DNA from 3 places in the Alkalimonas mucilaginosa genome. Region 3 is predicted to be linked to each of the others. Evidence: riboswitches for the same ligand, from Rfam matches in the RefSeq annotation. Region 3 holds a riboswitch; each other region holds the start of a gene.
The links. A riboswitch is a leader RNA that binds a small molecule or an ion and turns the genes downstream of it on or off. The one in region 3 is predicted to bind cyclic di-GMP.
Positions count from the first base shown of each region.

Region 1: another riboswitch for cyclic di-GMP. It lies ahead of QWF21_RS07340 (OmpA family protein); the one in region 3 lies ahead of QWF21_RS00195 (DUF3718 domain-containing protein).
Region 2: another riboswitch for cyclic di-GMP. It lies ahead of QWF21_RS16555 (porin); the one in region 3 lies ahead of QWF21_RS00195 (DUF3718 domain-containing protein).

Region 1 covers NZ_JAUGZK010000004.1:207,492-214,078, reverse strand. The annotation lists gene QWF21_RS07350 (flagellar hook-basal body complex protein FliE) at 1-265, opposite strand, end outside; gene QWF21_RS07345 (sigma-54-dependent transcriptional regulator) at 280-1,593, opposite strand; gene QWF21_RS07340 (OmpA family protein) at 1,590-2,453, opposite strand; cyclic di-GMP riboswitch class I at 2,609-2,698, opposite strand; gene flhA (flagellar biosynthesis protein FlhA) at 3,015-5,087, opposite strand; gene flhB (flagellar biosynthesis protein FlhB) at 5,091-6,242, opposite strand; gene fliR (flagellar biosynthetic protein FliR) at 6,246-6,587, opposite strand, start outside.
Region 2 covers NZ_JAUGZK010000017.1:61,510-68,096, forward strand. The annotation lists gene QWF21_RS16540 (hypothetical protein) at 1-435, shown strand, start outside; gene adiC (arginine/agmatine antiporter) at 484-1,818, shown strand; gene QWF21_RS16550 (Orn/Lys/Arg family decarboxylase) at 1,820-4,123, shown strand; cyclic di-GMP riboswitch class I at 4,216-4,304, shown strand; gene QWF21_RS16555 (porin) at 4,403-5,539, shown strand; gene QWF21_RS16560 (type 2 periplasmic-binding domain-containing protein) at 5,552-5,944, shown strand; gene recD (exodeoxyribonuclease V subunit alpha) at 6,010-6,587, opposite strand, start outside.
Region 3 covers NZ_JAUGZK010000001.1:38,644-45,230, reverse strand. The annotation lists gene QWF21_RS00200 (chorismate mutase) at 209-1,360, shown strand; gene QWF21_RS00195 (DUF3718 domain-containing protein) at 1,415-1,786, opposite strand; cyclic di-GMP riboswitch class I at 1,913-2,003, opposite strand; gene QWF21_RS00190 (MBL fold metallo-hydrolase) at 2,087-3,493, opposite strand; gene QWF21_RS00185 (Na/Pi cotransporter family protein) at 3,483-5,093, opposite strand; gene QWF21_RS00180 (LOG family protein) at 5,239-6,129, shown strand; gene tyrA (bifunctional chorismate mutase/prephenate dehydrogenase) at 6,141-6,587, opposite strand, start outside.

The DNA.
Region 1 (6,587 bases), on a different contig from region 3:
GTACCTGCAGCAACATAGAGAAACTTAAATCCGCTTTTTGGCTCGCAACCATAGCGCCAACCACATCATCGCTGCGACCGGTATCCACAGCCGTCATCAGATCCGCGGCAATATTCTGTTGCTGGTTTACCGCGCGAATGACCTGGGAAAAATCACTGCTGATGCCGCTGTCATTGCGGGCAGGCGCAATGCCTTCATTCCCGGCGACTTGCTGCAACCTGGTCATCATGTCCAGCATCTGGCTTTGACTGTTTACGGGTGAAATCATCATCGTTATCCTTAAGAAGCTAATGCATCAATGTTGACACCATGCTCACGCATGGCAGCTAATTTGTAACGCAGGGCACGGGTGCTCACCCCCAATGCCTGGGCAGTGAGTGTACGGTGACCGTTGAACTTGTTGAGTACATTTAAGATGTAATCAAACTCAGCATTTTTCTTGCTTTGTTTTAACAAACTGGCGCAAATCGCCGCCGCTTGTGGATGGCATTGCGGTAAATTCAGATCGGCAATTTGCAGCTCCATACCACGAGCCATCACCAATGCCCGCTGCATCACATTCTCCAGCTCACGCACATTGCCCGGCCAGTTGTATTGCAGCAGCACATTCGCCGCGTCACGACTTAAGCGATAGTTGCCATTGCCGTATTTTTGAAGAAAGAACTCCGCCAGTGGCAAAATATCGTCCCGCCGCTCACGCAAGGCCGGCCAACTGAGTGGCAACACATCCAGCCGGTAAAATAAATCTTCCCGGAATAAGCCTTGCTCCACCTGGCTGCGCAGATTTTTGTTGCTGGCGGCAATCACGCGAATATCCAGCTTGATGCGATGGTTGCTGCCCAGCCGCTCTACTTCACGCTCCTGCAGTACCCGCAACAGCTTGGCTTGCAGCGCCAGCGGTAGCTCTGAAATTTCATCCAGCAAAATAGTGCCGCCATTGGCGGCTTCAAATTTACCAATCTGCTGGTTTACGGCCCCGGTAAAGGCGCCTTTGTTGTGGCCAAATAACATGGCTTCTAACATATGTTCAGGAATGGCAGCGCAGTTCACCGCAATAAAAGGCTGGTCGGCACGATCTGAAGCCTGATGAATAAAGTTAGCCAAACGCTCTTTACCTGTGCCGGACTCGCCAAGGATCAACACACTGGCTTCTGTTTGCGCGGCCCGGTTGGCCAACTGCAAAATCTGCCGGCTTGCATGCGAAACCGCGACCAGATCTTGTAAGCCCCGGCTCATTGCTGTGGCATTGCGAATGGACGTTTTTAACTGAGACGTAAAAAAAGGCTTCAGTAAATAATCAATTGCGCCGCTTTGTAAGGTATCGGATGCTACTACACTTTGGTCGTTACCCACCATGCTGATAATTTGTGCTGACGGCAGCTTGCGACACACCAGACTGACCAAATCCGGCAACGCCATTTGTGTCATATCGCAATCGATAAACACCAGCGCCGGTTCATAATCATGGCACAAGCTGACGATGTCAGTAACCTGGGCGGTATGCAGCAGTTGATAGCCTTCACTACAGATACATTGGCGGATTTCCGCATCCGGCTGTTGTTGTGCTATCCAAAGGACATAAGCAACATTCATCGAGTAGTAACCTCCTGTTCTGTTCCTGCGCGAATAAGTCGGACGGTAACCCGACTGTTCGTCGCTCCAGACGCGCCTTGGTGATGTAACAATGGGTAGCGATTACCATGGGCCCTCACCTCCAACATGGCGGCTTTGACACCCAGCTCGATCAGCTGTGCAGCCACTTCATCGGCTCTTTCTTTTGATACCAGTCGGTTGGCTAACGAGGTACCCACATCATCACTGTGGCCATCAATCAGAATTTTGTGGACGGATGGATCAAATTGCAGATAACGCACCAGTTGAGCCAACTGCGCCAGCTGTGGTCGGGTGAGAGTACGCTGGCCAGCTTCAAATGGAATGTCGCTATCTCTGGCTTGTTGCCAGGACAGCGGTGCCATCTGTGCGATGCAGCGGCGAAACTGCGCGACAGCTTCCGCGCCACGCACACTGGTGAGTAACAGTGGTTGTACCTGACCCGGAGCACCCAACTCGAACTCCAGCCAATGGCCGGATTGTATCTGTTGCAATAGCGGCAAAGCCGCTGCGATAAAGCTAACCTGCCGGTCGTGGTACAACTCAGCACTGTAAGGATAGGAGCTAGTGGCAACGATGCGCTGCTGCCAGTCTGCAGGCCGGGCCATCACACTGGCCTCGGTTAACGCCTGATGCGGTTGTATCAATTCCAATTCCAGCCGCAGAGAATAACCGGGCTCTACCAGGAAACTTACCTGGCCAAAACCACGAACTTCCTGTTGCATACGGCAATAAAAGGCACTGCCGTGCAACTGCCAGTCAGCCCGTTCCGCCGGTTGCACCAGCACAGGTGCAGGCAGGGCACCAGCTGCGGCAGTGAACCAGAGAGTCAGAAATACCATAGACACATCGTAAACCTTTTAATAAACCACAACGGTCACTGCCAGGCAGCAACACCAAGGTTGAAGAAACTAAAAGGAAAACTGCATAGAAAAGCGCTCTGCTTTGCAGCGGACAGCCGCGCAGACAGAGGCAACCCAGAAGGATGCCGCTAAGCTAATGCAACCCCGCTATCGTAGCGTACACATACGCTGTAGACCGGAGGCTTTGCGTCCTGCCCTTTCGGTGCAGTTTGCCTTTTAATTGTCTTAACATTTTTCATAAACAGCAGTGCTGATTATGAATTGAAACTGAACAAATTAAACGATAACTAAATCAGTACCATAAGGCAAGCATATTTTCTTGCACCATGGTGTTTACTTTTTAAAATCAAAGGCTTATCGCCGTACATTTTTTCACCTATCACAAATACACTGCCGTAACTGTTCGGACCAGAGTAGCTTATGCAAGACATTAATGTTAATAAACCGGTGCCATTTCGCCAGGAAATGCAACCATAGCACCGGGCTGTGACCAGCAGATGACAGCCCACTATTCAGCCTGGCTGACCGTTCAATCACCACTTAACCCAAGGCCCCAATCACGTTAACCCGCACCGTTTCCGGGATTTCATTGTAGGACAACACCGCCAGTGAGTTTTGCGTAAAAGTACGGGCATAACGTGCCAGCAAAGGTCTTAATTGTGGCACCACTACCAGGGCTGGTGTTAAACCTTGCTGCTGCATCTGGCTGCTGATCAGTGGCATATGGCGCTGAAACTGACTGAGCAGATTGGGCGCAACCGGAAAACTATCCAGCGCCACCTTACCCGCCTGCATCGCCTGGTTCAGCGCACTTTGCAGCGTTTGCTCCAGCTTCTCATCCAGCGTATAAGCACTGAGCTCTTCTTTGTCACCACTGATTTGCCGCACCAGCGCCCGCTGCAAAGCGCAGCGCACATCGGACGTGAGCAGAATAGGATCTTTGGTCACCTCGCTGCTGTCGAGCAGGGTGCTGGCAATGCTGAGAATATCACCAAGACTGACCTGTTCACGTAGCAACAGGCGGTATACCTTCAGCTGCACAGTATCACTCAGGGCTTTATCCAGGGCTTCGGCCAGTACTGGTGCTACCGCAGCCAGTCGCTTATTCAGTTGTTTTACATCTTCATACACAAAGAGATCGGCCAAATGCTCTTTAATGACTTTGCCGGCATGGGTGGCGATCACGGTAGCCAGATCCACCACCGAGTACCCCAGGTTCAGAGCTTTCGCCCGGTTGTCAGCTTCAACCCAGACGGCCTCCAGGCCATAGGCCGGATCCCGGGTTATTTCCCCATCCAACTGGCCATAGACTTCACCGGTGTTCAGTGCCAGTAACTGCTGCGGATTTAACCGGCCGGTTGCTAAGGGCACCCCCGCCAGTTTGATACGGTATTCCTGCGGGTTTAACTGCAGGTTATCCCGCACCCGCACTTCGGGTAACAAAAAACCGCTCTGTTCAGACAAGGTTTTACGAATGCCACGCAAGGTCTGCACCAGCTCCTCCCCTTTGTCTTTGTCGGCCAGATAGACCAGTCGAAAGCCCAGCTCAATCGAAATACGATCCACATAAGGGATATCCTCCCAACTAAGCGCTGAAGGGGTTTGCACTATGGTCTCGGTAAATTGCTCCACCTGCGCCAGCTCGCCCTTATCCACCCGCTGCTGCATACGCCAGGCAACATAAATAAGCGGCAAAGCAAAGCCAATAAAAGCCATCCCCGGCATACCGGGGACTAGCCCCAGGATCAGCATAATGCCACCAGTGGTGAACAGTACCCGTGGTGATGCCAGCAGTTGCCGCCCCACTTCATCGGACATTTCGCCTTCATCGTTCATCCGTGTCACGATAATGGCCGCCGCTACGGCCAGCAGTAACGAGGGGATTTGCGCCACTAAGCCGTCACCTATGGTCAGCAAGGCAAAGCGCTGGAAGGCTTCCCCCATGCTCAGACCATGCTGGAAGGCACCAATGCTGATGCCACCAATCAGGTTGATCACCAGAATAATTAAGCCGGCAATGGCATCCCCACGCACAAACTTGGAAGCACCATCCATGGAACCATAGAAATCGGCCTCGCGCGCCACTTCATTGCGTCGCTCTTTTGCCTGCTCCGGGCCGATTAAACCGGCATTTAAGTCGGCATCTATCGCCATCTGCTTGCCGGGTAAGGCATCCAGTGTAAAGCGGGCAGCGACTTCCGAAATCCGCTCGCCCCCTTTGGTGATCACCACAAAGTTAATCACCATCAGAATAACAAACACCACCAGACCGACGACGTAATTGCCGCCAATCACTACTTCACCAAAGGCCTGGATCACCCGACCAGCAACATCAGAGCCTTCATGGCCATGCAACAAAACCACCCTGGTTGACGCAATATTCAAGGTTAGCCGCATCAGGGTAGCCACCAGCAACACAGTTGGAAACACTGAGAAGTCCAGCGGCTTCTTACTGGATACCGCCACCAACAAGACGATCACGGACAGTACAATGTTGAAGGTAAACAATGCATCCAGCATCCAGGCGGGCAATGGCAACACCACCATTGCCAAAATGGCCAGCAGTAGCACCGGTATTGCGGTGTAAGGTTGGGTAAGAGTTCGCCAGTTCACTGTTTAACTACCTCGGACATTCGCTTTATCTAACAAACTTTTCGGGATCTCCAGCGCCGGTAAGGGGGCTGGTTGCTGACCACGGCCATTTTTATATGCCTTTAACTGCATCACATAGGTCAGCACATAGGCGACCGCCGTGTATAAACCTTTCGGGACTTCCTGATCAACCCGGGTCGAGTAATACACCGCCCGGGCTAATACCGGCACTTCCAGCACTTCAACCTGGTGACGCTGCGCCACCGCTTTAATCCGTAGCGCCATCTCATCAATGCCTTTCGCCACCACATAAGGGGCTTTGGCATCTTGCTCACTGTAGCGAATCGCCACCGCATAATGGGTTGGGTTCATTACGATGACATCGGCCTTCGGCACCCGCTCCTCAATTTTCCGATTCGCCATCTGGAACTGGATCTGACGGATCCGCCCTTTAATCTCCGGGCTGCCATCCGACGACTTCCGCTCTTCTTTGACTTCCTGCTTGGTCATCTTCACCTTGGAGGAAATCTTGTACTGCTGATAAGGCACATCTATCGCTGCAACCAGCAACAACAAAGTGACTGTGATCATCAAACTCAATGCCAACAGGGCAAAGCCTTCCTGCAGGGCGGCAGTGAACCCCATCCGTTGTAAAAACAGCAAGCGTGTCCAGAGCTGACTTAAAAAGCCATACAAGCAACCGCCCAGCAGCACTACCTTAATGATGGATTTCAGCAGCTCGACCAGGGCATTCATGCTAAACATCCGTGCCAGACCAGTCAGCGGGTTGAGCTTATTAAACTTGGGCGCAGCCAAAGCTGCTGAAAACGTAAAACCGCCCGGCAAGGTCCCCACAACCCACATCGCCACAAACAGCAAGACTAAAAATGGTGTCAGCGCACTCAGCATCGCCAGCAATGCCTGACCAAGCGCCAGCGGCATCAGTTTATCGTTTGCCAGCATCTCTTTATTCAGTTGCATGCTGCTTTGCATCAGTTGCATAAACAGCGTGAACAACAACTGCGAAAACCACAGCAAACCACCGACTCCCAACATCAGCAAGATGGCCGTATTCAATTCTTTCGAGCGCGCGACCTGACCATCTTTACGGGCTTTTTTCAGGCGTTTTTCGGTGGGCTGTTCGGTTTTTTCCTGCGAACTGTTTTGCTCTGACATCCCTTACCCCACCAGCAACCGCATGCTATCCAACACCTGGCTTGCCAGTGCCGCATAGTGCACGCCAGTTTGGCTTAAGGTTAAATACACGCAGACAAAGCCAAGCAGTAAGGTCATCGGAAAACCCAGCACAAAGAGGTTTAACGATGGTGCCGATCGCGTGGCCACCCCAAAGGTCAGATTCACCAGCAGCATGGCTATCACCGCCGGCAAAGCGACCAGCAGTGCAGCCCCAAACATCCAGCCAAACAACTGCAGCAACACCCCAATATTCAACTGATACAAACCACTGCCTACCGGCCACAAGGTCAGGCTGTCGACCAGAATAGCCAGCGTCACCAGATG
Region 2 (6,587 bases), on a different contig from region 3:
AGCGAGTACCAGGCAACATTTCTACTTAATCCAAAGCTAAACGATGCCGCTCAGCAACGGCTTTTTATGTTAAGGAACCAGCTTGGATTGACAGGCGAAATACCAGCAAGCTTTCATATCCACTTTAAATTTTTCCCAACTGAAGCTAATGAGCTAGCCATCGTCACTCGTTCGATGCTGGATGTACTGACGATGCTGGGGCAAGGAGTAACAAAGAAAACCATTGCATCACAAAGCCCACGCCTGAACATCGAGCGCAGTCAGCAACCACCTATACATGCCTATGCATCAGCCCGCTATCGTGATCACTATTACTGGATTGGTATCCATGATTACCAAAGCCAACAACTCTTTATGCTCACCCAGCTACTGTATGAACTCACCAGTACTACAGAGCAAAACATTTCTCCTGTCTTAAGCATTAGCAGCTCATAACTGAATACTTTAACAGCATGATGGTTTCATCAACACAAAGAGGTAACAATGGCGGAACAAAATCGACAGGTTGGTGTCATTGCGGCAACGCTGATGGTGGCAGGAAACATGATGGGATCGGGGGTTTTTTTACTACCTGCCAGTCTCGCAGCTACCGGTGGAATCGCTATCTTTGGCTGGCTGGTTACCATCACAGGAGCCATAGCGCTGTCCATTGTTTATGCAAAGATTTCATCTTTAGATAGTAGCCCGGGTGGCTCCTATGCCTATGCCCGACGTGCCTTTGGCCCAGTACTAGGGTATCAAACCAACATGCTCTATTGGTTGGCTGCCTGGGTCGGAAATGTCGCCATAGTAGTCGTTGGGGTTGGCTATCTTAGTTACTTTTTCCCGGTACTAAGCCAACCAATGGTTGCAGGCTTAGTTGGGTTGGCTATTCTGTGGTTCTTCGTTGGCTTAAATATTATTGGGCCTGGCCTTACTACCAAAGTTCAATCTGTCACAACCAGTTTTGCGCTGGTGCCAATTTTTGGGGTTGCTGTCTTTGGTTGGTTCTGGTTCAGCAGCGATACCTACATGGCAGCCTGGAATGTAACGGAATACGGCAGTGTTGGTGCCATCCAAAGCGTGCTTAGTGTTACCCTTTGGGCCTTTATCGGTGTGGAAACGGCTTCAGTGGCCGCCGGCGTGGTGAAAAACCCTGCCAGGAATGTTCCTATCGCAACCATTGGTGGTGTCTTGATCGCAGCTATCTGCTATGTGCTGTCCTGTACCGCTATTATGGGCATAGTTCCCAATGAGGTGCTGCGGGAAAGCGCATCTCCTTTTGGCGAGGCTGTGCGAATCGCCATTGGCGACTTTGGTGGCGCTGTTGTAGCACTATGTGCCGCTATCGGCTGTCTTGGCTCTTTAGGCGGCTGGATCCTTGTGGCGGGTCAAAGCGCTAAAGCCGCAGCTGACGATACCTTATTTCCCCCTATTTTCTCAAAAGTAAATCAGCACGGTACCCCCGTTGCGGGCTTACTCATAGTTGGCTTGCTGATGACAGCTTTACAGCTCATGACCATCTCACCTACAGCAACCGAACAGTTTAATGTCGTGTCCTCAGTCACCGTACTATTCACCCTGGTGCCCTATCTCTATACCTGCTGCGCCCTGTTGCTAATTGGCAAAGGGCATTTTGGTGAAAAAACGTTGTTCTTTAAAGGTATCGTGATCATTGCCTTTACCTACTCGCTCTGGGCTGTGATTGGGACTGACCCCACACAAGTCGTTTGGGCTTTTATCATCATCATGGCCACGCTTGCTATGTACACCATCAATTACAACCGCAAGCATCAACCCGTGTATCCACTGGATGCAATGGACAAATCAGGAGATTAGTATGCTAAGTAGAACAAACAAACCACTTACACAGCGTATTTTATTAATTGATGACACTCTGTCAGAGTACAACAGCACCAGAGGTAGAGTGCTGGCTGAATTGATTCATGAATTTCAGCAATGTCATGCCGAAGTTGTGCAAGCCATTTCCTATGATGATGCACAGGCAGCAATTGTATCTGATGCAGGTTTGCACGCTTGTTTGCTGGACTGGACTTTGGGTAACAACGATAGCAAAAGCCATCAGCAAGCAATGGAGTTATTGCGCATCATCCGTAGCCGCAATGCGACAATGCCCATTTTTCTTATGGCTGATAAAGCCGCAAAACACAGCCTGACACTCGAAGCAATGGAACTGGCTGATGAGTTCATCTGGTTGCTTGAAGATACCGCCCCATTTATCGTAGGTAGAGTTTTGGCTGCTGTTCGGCGTTATCTGGAAAAGCTATTACCCCCATTTACTGATGCCTTGTTACGTTACAGTCAACAGGATGAGCATTCATGGGCAGCGCCTGGTCATCAAGGAGGAATTGCTTTTACTAAAACAGCTATCGGCCGGATATTTTTTGATTTTTTCGGTGAGAATCTGTTTCGCACTGATGGTGGTATCGAACGCGGCAATCTGGGCTCAATTCTTGACCATAGTGGCCCGGTGAAAGATTCCGAAGATTTTGTCGCCAGGATATTTGGCGCCCACGCATCCTATGCTGTACTCACTGGAACCTCCGGCTCAAACCGCGCCATTTTCATGGCGTGTGTTGGAGAAAACCAATTTGCCTTATGCGATCGCAATTGCCACAAGTCAATAGAACAAGGATTGGTGTTAACCGGTGGCATCCCAGTATATTTAACACCTAGCCGCAATCGATACGGCATCATAGGCCCGTTGCTACCAGACCAATACGATGCCAGCCGGATCCAGCAACAACTGGAAGAGCACCCTTTAGCCGCTCAGGCACAGGGTAATAAAGCAACTTTTGCCGTCGTGACGAACTGTACTTATGATGGCATGTGCGCCCATGCAGAACAAGTCGAGGAACTACTTGCGGCCAGTGTCGATCGTATTCATTTCGATGAGGCATGGTACGGTTATGCACGCTTCAATCCCATGTATCAGGGACGCTATGCCATGCGTGGATCTCCCAGCGAGCATGCGCCAGATGCACCAACCGTGTTCGCAACCCATTCAACACACAAGTTGCTGGCTGCATTGTCTCAATCTTCTTACATCCATATTCGCAATGGCAAAAGACCGATAGAACATAGCCGCTTTAATGAGTCTTTTGTGTTGCAGGCATCCACTTCACCGCTCTACAGCCTCTTTGCCTCCAATGAGGTGGGAGCTGCGATGATGCAAGGTGATAGTGGCTACAGCCTTACCCAAGATGCGATTAGGGAAGCCGTAGACTTCCGTCAGGCTCTGGCTCGTGCAGAGCGTGAGTTTAAACAAAAAGGGGATTGGTTTTTTAGTAGTTGGAATGCACCACAGATCAAAGACCATAAAAGTGGCAGCCTGGTTGATTTTGCCGATGCAGATCCAGATCAATTGTGCAGCGACCCTGCCTGTTGGGTATTGGAACCAGGTGCCAGTTGGCATGGTTTCTCTGGTTTGAGCAAAGGCTGGTGTTTGCTCGACCCCATCAAAGCAGGTATTTTGGTGCCAGGTATGGCAGACAACGGCACTCTAAGCGAACATGGCATTCCGGCGGCAGTGGTGAGTGCCTATCTGTATCAAAACAATATTATTCCATCCAGAACCACTGACTTTATGGTGCTGTGCCTGTTCAGTATTGGCATTACCAAAGGGAAATGGGGGACATTGCTAAATGTACTGCTGTCATTTAAACGCCACTACGATGCCAACACCGATCTGGCGCACGCCTTACCAAAGCTGCTTGCTCAGGCGCCAGAGCGTTATCAGGGCATGGGGCTTAAAGATCTATGCAACGAAATGTTCGCCTATATGCGCGCCAGCCAGATGGATGCGTTGCAGGCAGCAGCCTTTGATCAATTGCCAGCAATTGCCATGACACCTCGGGCCGCTTTTCAGCGCTTACAACAAGATGAAGCCGAGCTATTAACACTGGAGCAAGCCGCCAACCGGATCACCGCAGTCGGTATCATGCCATACCCACCAGGCATCCCCATCGTAATGCCAGGCGAAAACCTCGGCCCGATAGATGGCCCCTGGCTGCAATACATTCAGTCACTTCAAAACTGGGGCAACACCTTCCCAGGTTTTGAAAAAGAAGTAGAGGGTGCTGTGCACAAAGATGGCCAATACCACTTTTGGTGCCTGCCCTGAGCGTCATTCACCTGCAGCCCTGGTGATAAACCGGGGCTTGGTACTTTATTCGGTATTACTTTACAGGTCTGACCATTATCTGTACAATCCGCGCCTCATCCTGGCAAGTCAGCTGAAAAGCTGAACACGCAAAGTCATGGGCCTAACGGAACTGAATTCCTATGGCAGCCAGACTGCACCTCTTCAAGCATTGGCTTGCCTCGATGGAAATTGCACTGTGTTAACAGCTGGATTGCCAAAGCACAGTGGTACAATCAACTACCGGGGTAGACATTCAACATGGTATCAAAGATCAAACAACTCAGCCTGGCTGTGCTACTGGCAGCAACCGCTTCAGCCGCACAGGCAGATGTTCGTTTCAATGGTTTTGCCTCCATCAAAGCAGGCAGCACATTATCAAGTTCAGATAACTTGTATGGTTATGATAAAGAAGTCGACTTTAAAAATGAGTCACTTTTTGCACTGCAGGTGCAGGCCGACTTAGCCGACCGTTTGTCAGTAACCGCTCAATTGATGGGCCGTGGTGCCAACGACTTCAAAGCAGAATTTGAGTGGGCTTATTTAACTTATGAGCTGAATCAGCAGACGCGGATCAATGCTGGCCGTCTGCGGACCCCCTTTTACCGCTACTCCGATTTCATGGATGTTGGTTATGCCTATGATTGGGCCCGGGTTCCTAACTCGGTCTACAACTTGGATTTTAATAATCTGGAAGGCGTTTCATTGGTACGTTTTGGTCAATTGGGTACGGTTGACTCCACCTTACAATTCATCCTGGGCAGCTACAGCGGCACCACCAACATGACTCCGGTGCCATTCGATGCCAATATCGACCGGGTGGCAGGGGCTACCTGGGAACTGACACAAGGCAATTTCAGCGCCAGACTTGCTTATTTAACCGGTAAATTAACCATGGTGGATCAGGATGGCGAACTGTCCGGTTTGCTGAACCTGCTGGAGCAGTCTGGTTTTGCTGACACCGCCAGCCAAATCCGCATTGATGATGCCCGCAGTGCTTTTATGGGTCTAGCACTTGGCTACGACAATGGCAGTCTGGTCTTGAGTGGTGAAATCGTCCGTGCCCGTACCAAAGATACCGTGATCCCAACGCAGAATGGTTTTTACCTGTCAGCTGGCTATCGCATCAACAGCTACACACCTTTTGTTAGCTTTGAGCGTCGTGATAACGAAGGACGGTCTGAAATTTACCAGGCGATGGCCGAAGGCAACCCGCTCCGCCCTTTCGTTGCTGAGACCGTGGAATACTTCACCATCCAGCGCGATACCTGGAATATCGGCAGCCGTTACGATTTCCATCCATCTGCCGCACTGAAGATGCAGTTTAGCTCGCAGAAAAATAAAGTGGCCGATCGCCGTGATCAGTTGCTGACCGTCGGCATTGATTTGGTATTTTAAGGAGCCATCGCTATGAAAAAAACTCTGATTGCTGCATTCGCTCTGGTTTCCACGCTGTGTTCAGCCGAGATTGCTATTATCGCCCACCCGGCAGCGGCCGATGTCAGCCTGGAAGAAGTGTCTCGCATTTATATGGGACGCGCTGGTAGCCTGATGCCAGTTAACCTGCCAGAGAACCATGCCCTGCGTGATCAGTTCGAGCAGGAAGCTCTGGGTCGCAGCCCGGCACAAATGAAAGCTTACTGGTCTCGCCTGGTCTTTACCGGCAAAGGCCGCCCACCGGTAGAGGTCGACTCAGTCGCTGCTAAAATTGAGTTTGTTGCAGCCAATCCAAATAGCCTGGGTTATATCCCTGCCAGTGACGTGACGGATCAGGTACGAGTGATTGCTACCATCGCCAACTAAGGCGCTGCTTTACTGATTAAAAATGCCGGCTTCAAGCCGGCATTTTTATTGGGTTAAAGCCCCTATCACACCAAAGCAAAGCCACTGGCCCGCTGCACACGCTGCGCTATGGTACTGGCCAGCACAGCATCATTATCGTAAATCAGGGTAAACCTTGTTTTGGCCCGGGTGATACCGGTATAAAGCAGCTCACGGGTCAGCACCGGACTACTGCTCGCCGGCAACAGCAAGGCAGTATGGCCAAACTCTGAACCCTGTGATTTATGCACCGTCATGGCAAACACCGTTTCGACGCTGTGCAACCGGCTGGGCAACACCCAGCGAATGCCGCCTTCCCCATCCGAAAACGCTACCCGCAGTACCATGCTATCTTGCTCCTGCATGGCTAAACAGACACCAATATCGCCATTCATCAGCTGCAGGTGATAATCGTTGCGGGTCATCAGCACCGGCCGACCCGGATACCAGGCCTGGCCCTGCGGCTTGATCAGATCATGCCGGGCCAGTAGCTGCTCGATGCGGGTATTCAGTCCTTGCACGCCCCAATCCCCTTCGCGCACAGCGCCAAGCAGTTGGAAGTCGCGTTGCAATGCCAAAATCTGCAGTGCAGCCTGGTTACGCTGCACTGGCTCGGCTGCAGGAT
Region 3 (6,587 bases):
CAGCTATTTATTAGTTGACTTTAGCCATCCAGACTGATAAAAAAACCAGATGAAACGACGCACATTCAACACTTTCTTTTTTAGCTTCTTTACCACCCAATCCGGGAGGTAGTGTTGCGCGCGTGCTGAACACCTAAAACCTCCCACCATGGGAGGTTTTTTTTTGCCACCAAACACCGACACACTAATGCAACGAGGATGATCCGTGATGGAACTTACCGAAGTACGACAACAAATCCAACAGACTGATCAGGAGTTGCTGCAACTGCTGGCCAAACGACGCAAACTGGCTCTTGCGGTTGCTGAGGCAAAAATCAGCCAGAACAAACCCATTCGTGATCAACAGCGTGAGGAAGAGTTACTGCTGCGACTGATCGAGAGTGGCAAAACAATGGAGCTGGATGCACATTACGTCACCCGTTTATTTCATGTGATTATTGAAGACTCTGTACTGCAACAACAAGCCAAACTGCAGGGGGAGCTGCGGGGTATGCAAGGACCATCCGTCAAGGTTGCTTATCTGGGAGGTCAGGGTTCATACAGCTACTGGGCAACACAAAAATACTTTACCCGCCGTGCTGAGCAGATTATCGATATTGGCTGCGACAGCTTTAATGAGATCATCAAAGCGGTTGAAACCGGCCATGCCGATTATGCCGTACTACCGATAGAAAATACCTCTTCCGGCAGCATTAATGAGGTTTATGATCTGCTGCAACACACCCGTTTATCCATTGTTGGTGAGCTGACCCACCCGATAGATCACTGTGTACTGGGCCTGCCCGGCGCAGCCCTCAACCAAATCCGGCAAATCTGTGCTCACCCTCAGGTGATTGCTCAGTGCAGCCAGTTTTTGTTAGGCCTGACCAACATCAAGGTAGAGTATTGCGACAGCTCCTCCGATGCCTTTCAGCGGGTGCAGCAAAAACAGGACCCGACCATCGTAGCGATTGGTGGTGAAGCTGGTGGTAAAATCTATGGCCTGGAGGTACTGGCCCGGGATCTGGCCAATCAAAAAGACAATGTCAGTCGCTTTATCGTGGTCGCCCGTAAAGCCATCAGTGTGGCCAAGGCTATACCCGCCAAAACCACCTTTATTATGTTTACCGGCCAACAACCCGGTGCTTTGGTAGACGCCTTAACGGTATTAAAACGCCACGGCATCAGCATGGCTAAGTTAGAGTCACGGCCAATTCCGGGCAATCCATGGGAAGAAATGTTTTATGTCGATGTACTGGCCAATGCAGGCGACTACGCCATGACCCGGGCACTGGAAGAGCTAAACCGCATCACTAAATTTATTAAAGTACTTGGCTGCTACCCAAGTGAAGATATACAGCCAACTGAAGTACCGGCTTAGCACACAAAAAGAAGGCGCCACTCGGGCGCCTTCTATAAAACAGGGGGTGCCTACTTAGCTGTTAGCACGGGCACGAATGGATTCAATCACTGGCGAGCCAGAAAAGCCGTTGCTTTCTGCCCACTCAATATCACCAGAATTAGCAACCTGGCTGCCTGGTAACTGACGGATAATAAAGTCCGCAGTGTCGTTGGCATTGTGACGAATAGCATGACGCACCAGCGGCAAGCCATCACATACGATACCATCATAAACGTTGCGCAAGCGCAGACGGTGATCGCTAAGGGTTTTGCGTAAATCGTTACGGCTATCTGCTGCAACGTAGGAGCAAATAGACAGGGCAAGTTGTTGATCGGCCTGAGCCTGTGAGCTGAACACACCAGTGGCTGCAAGAACAGACGCTAAAGCTACAAATTTCAATTTCATTTTCTGGCTCCAAAAACAGTAATTAGTCAGAATCCATTCATCTTTGAATGGTGATTAGCTTGTGCTTGCGAAAGGTCGATATGACTACTGCTGTTTGCAGTTCACATTAAGGTCAGGACGACGCTTAATGGCAGCCCAGCTATCATGGGAAACGATGTTTCCTTTAGACCTGAAGCTTTGCGTGATCACCCTTTCGGATGTCTTGCCTTTCGAAGTGTGCACATAGTAACCAGTTCAAACGACTTTGGCAATAGCGTCATAAAAATTTCATCGTTTAAATAAGTGAACCGGTCGAACCGGTTAAAGACTTATTTGCTGGCCCTGTGAGGCTATCTCAACCTGGAGCCCGCGCTGGATCATTTCCTGCTGCAAGGCCTGTTGCGCTTTACTCTCACCGTGTACCAACCAGAATTTTGGCTGACCACCAATGGCCTCAGCCCACTGCAACAACTCACTTTGGCCAGCATGGGCAGAAAAGCCCCCTATGGTGTGGACTTTGGCTTTAACCACAATATCTTGGCCAAACAGCTTAATACGCTGCTCACCATCCACCAGCCGGCGTCCTAAAGTGCCTTGCGCCTGAAAGCCAACAAAAATCAGATGGTTCGAGTTCTTCCACAGATTGTGTTTGAAATGATGCACAATACGACCGCCATTGCACATCCCACTGCCAGCAATGATGATAGCCCCTTGTTTAAAGCGGTTAATGGCCATCGAGTCTTCCACTGTTTCCGATAGCTTCAGGATCGGTAAAAACGACGCCAGATCGCGCACGTTCTGCTGTTTTAAAACCCGGGTATCGTCAGGATCCATACTGTGGAAAAAGCGGTCGTAAATTTCAGTGATGCTAATGGCCATCGGACTGTCCAAAAACACAACTTTTTGTTTCAATTTACCCTGATGATACAACACCCCCAGGTAGTACAAGATTTCTTGCGAGCGGCCCAGTGCAAAAGCCGGAATATAAACATTACCGCCGGCCTCGTAGGCGGCATCCAGTGCCGCAGCAAACTCCGCGACGGTGTGCTCCACATCCTGATGATTGCGATCGCCATAGGTACTTTCCATCAGCACCACATCCGCATGCTCAATCTGCGCCGGATCGTGCATCAACACCGTAGCAGGATTTCCCAAATCACCGGAAAACACCAGATGCCGCATGCCTTGCCGGCCCTTCAACCAGAGCTGGACAATGGCCGAGCCCAGAATATGGCCTGCATCGTTAAACTCCAGCTCCATGCCGGGCATTGGTACCAACCGCTTGTTGTAGGGCTGAGGTTCGCATAAAGCCACTACCCGTTCAGCATCGCTTAACTGCATCACCGGCTGTATCTCTTTTTTTCCTGCCCTGGCTGCTCGTTTATTCTTCCATTCCAGATCTTTTAAATACAAATGTACTGAATCTTTTAACAACACAGGCAGTAACTCAGCGGTACCTTTGGTACAGTAAATTTTGCCATGAAAACCTTTGGCGACCAGCAAAGGCAATAAGCCACTGTGGTCAATATGAGCATGCGACAAAATCACCGCATCAATATCTTTGGGTCGGAACTGAAAACGGAATTTGTGCCACTCGCGTATCTGATCGCCCCCCTGCACCATACCGCAATCAAGCAGTATCTTTTTATCGTTTAATTCCAGTAAATAACAGGAGCCGGTGACTTGGCCAGCCCCTCCGATAAAGGTAAGTTGCGCATTAACTGGCATCGAGCTCTCCTATTTCTGTCGCTGTGCTCACGGCCTCTTGCTGCCGCTCATAGTATTGCTGGATCTGGGCAACCCCCAGCATGGCCTTGGTCAGGTGATGATCAAAACGACGCAGCTCAGCCAATCGTAACAACCACTCCCCCCCATGACCACTGTGCAAGGCTGCACTTAATTGCGCAGGGGCCACCAGTTGCTGTTTCTCCGCAGTACGCCAACGGCTAATCTCGCGATACAAGGCTGAAATCTGGCCTGTTCCGGCCGGTAAATCCAGCGCAGCTAACTGACGCCAGAATTCGGCTTCCAGCCGGATCCCGGCGCGATCATGTTCAAAGCGATGCTCCAGTTGCGGCAGCATTTGCAGCAAAAGCTCTACCCTCAGCTGGCTTTTCGCTAAAGCATTCAACAAATCGGACTCAGCAGATTGCAGCGGTTGTTGACCTAACTGGCTACTGAATCGGGCAATGGTGCGCTGCGACTGACGCAACTCATCCAATACCGACTGCTCCATCGGTTTATGATCCATACTGCCAGCCAAGCGACAAAACTGCTGCAACACATGCTGCTGCTCCATGGTCAATGTTTTAAGCGCCAGTGCCGGGATCGCCAGACTGGACTGATCCAACATCCGCAACCGATTGCTCGGCTCTCGACGAAAACGCCCATTTAACCACAACACCAGCCGGTCACTGATCGGCCACATCAGCAGTACCCCAAGCACGTTGAATAAGGTGTGAAACAAGGCCAGACTAAAAGCCGCATGGTGCACATCAAATAGCAACTGCTGCAACCACAATAACAACCACAGCAAAGGCTGCAGTAACATCAGCGCAACCACGGCAGTTATTACATTAAAAATCACATGCAACATCGCCAGCCGTTTGGCCTTGGCTGTTGCCGCCAGAGCAGAAAGAATAGCGGTCGAGGTAGTGCCCAGGTTAGAGCCAATGACAAAAGCAGCCCCCAGACTAAGGGGTACCACCCCACTGGCAACGGCGGTGATCACCAAAGCAATCACCGCCGCCGAAGCTTGCATCACAGTGGTTAGCAAAGCGCCAATCACCACAGCCAACAAGAGCCCAAGCCAACCAATATCTACCAACCAGCCAAATTCGATATTGACAAAAGCTGCATCAAAACTGTCTTTCAACAGGCCGATGCCCAAAAACATCAAACCAAAGCCGGCCAAGCCCTGGCCACTGCCTTGCCAGCTTCGCTGCTTAACAAAAGATTTCAGCAAAATACCAATGCCAATCAGCGGCAGGGCCAGCGCTTCTATTTTAAATTGCAGGCCAACCAAAGCAACGAACCAACCGGTAAAGGAAGTGCCCACATTGCTGCCATAAATCACATAAGCAGCATTGCGCAGTGATAGCAGGTTGGCGTTAACAAAACCAATGGTGGTGACAGTCACCGCAGTAGATGATTGCACCGCAACTGTGGCCCCCGTACCTATCAGCAAGCCATGCAACGGCTTGCCGGTCCAGCGTTGTAAGCCCGTCACCAGATTATTGCCAGCAGCTTTTTTCAGGCCGAGTGTCATCCACTCCATGCCAAGCAAAATAAGGCCCAGGGCGCCGAGCGCCATTAATCCATCGGTCATCATCTGGCTGCTAAAATTCCTCTACGGTAACACTGCGTCATTGTGACATAGTTCAATGCCAGTTAATCTTAGTTTAAATCAAAGCAGGTCGCACTTTTTACTGCACCGGACCGCTTAAAAAACAACCACTTATTCCGGAGGAATTATGTCCAACAACCACCACAATGCATTGCACCGGCGCCATTTCAACAGTGCACAAGACTCGGTGGATGCGATTAACCAATTGCAGGATCATGCATCCTATCGACTGGCTTTTGCGGATCATAGCTTTTTACTGCAGGATGAGCTACGCCATGTCCGATTGCAATTGGAGTATTTAAAACCACAGTTGGTGCTGGAGCAACACGGCATTGATGCCACCTTGGTTGTATTCGGTAGTGCCCGCTTCCTGGCTCCGGAAGCAGCCAAAGCAGCATTGGAGCAGGCAGAAATCGCGCTGGAGAAAATGCCGGAAGATCACCATCTTCAGCAGAAAGTTCAACAAGCTAAACGACATCTGGTAAATAGCCGCTATTATCAGGCATCGCGTGATTTTGCTTACCTGGTGGCAGAGCACAGTCAGCGTAAGCCAGAAGAAAAGTTAACCATTATCAGTGGTGGTGGCCCTGGTATTATGGAGGCTGCTAACCGAGGCGCAATGGAAGCAGGCAGTGCCAGCATTGGTCTGAACATTGTGCTACCGAAAGAGCAACACCCCAACCCTTACATTACACCAGAGTTTTGCTTTCAGTTTCACTACTTTGCTATTCGTAAAATGCACTTTTTACAGCGTGCCCGCGCTCTGGTGGCTTTTCCGGGCGGCTTTGGCACCCTGGATGAATTGTTTGAAACCCTGACCCTGCTACAAACCAAAAAAGCCGAAGCAGTGCCAGTGGTGTTGTACGATGAAACTTTTTGGCGACAACTGATCAATTTTGATCTGCTGGTAGAGACCGGGGTGATCAGTGCCAGTGATCTGGCACTAATCAGCTTTGTCGATACACCGCAACAAGCCTGGCAAGTGATCCGTGATTTTTATCAGTTGGCAAACATCTAAGCTTTGTGCAGCTAACTTCTGCCATCGGTTGCCTTTTGCAGCAATTGCCGGCTTTCATCCAGAAACTGACCAGCCAGTTCACCAAAGAAGGCTTTGCCTTTTGTGAACTCCGCCATCAGCGCCGCTTTATCGGCGCTTTGCACCAGGCCAAGTACCTGCGAAAAGCGCTGCAGATAACGCTCAAGCAATTCTGATGTTTGGGCTGACGACAGCATAATATCAGCATATAGCTCGGCATTTTGTGCAAACAAACGGCCGATCATGGCCAGCTCCAACCGGTAAATTGGCGAGCTAAGAGCCAGTAACTCACTGAGCTCTGCCTGCTCTTCCGCCAGATGAACACCATACACCAAAGAGGTAAAATGGCGCATGCCCTGGATCAACTGCATCCGCTCATCGTGCACGGCGGCACTTTGTTCGACCAGTTCCGCCCCCCACACCACCAGTTGCTGCCGCAA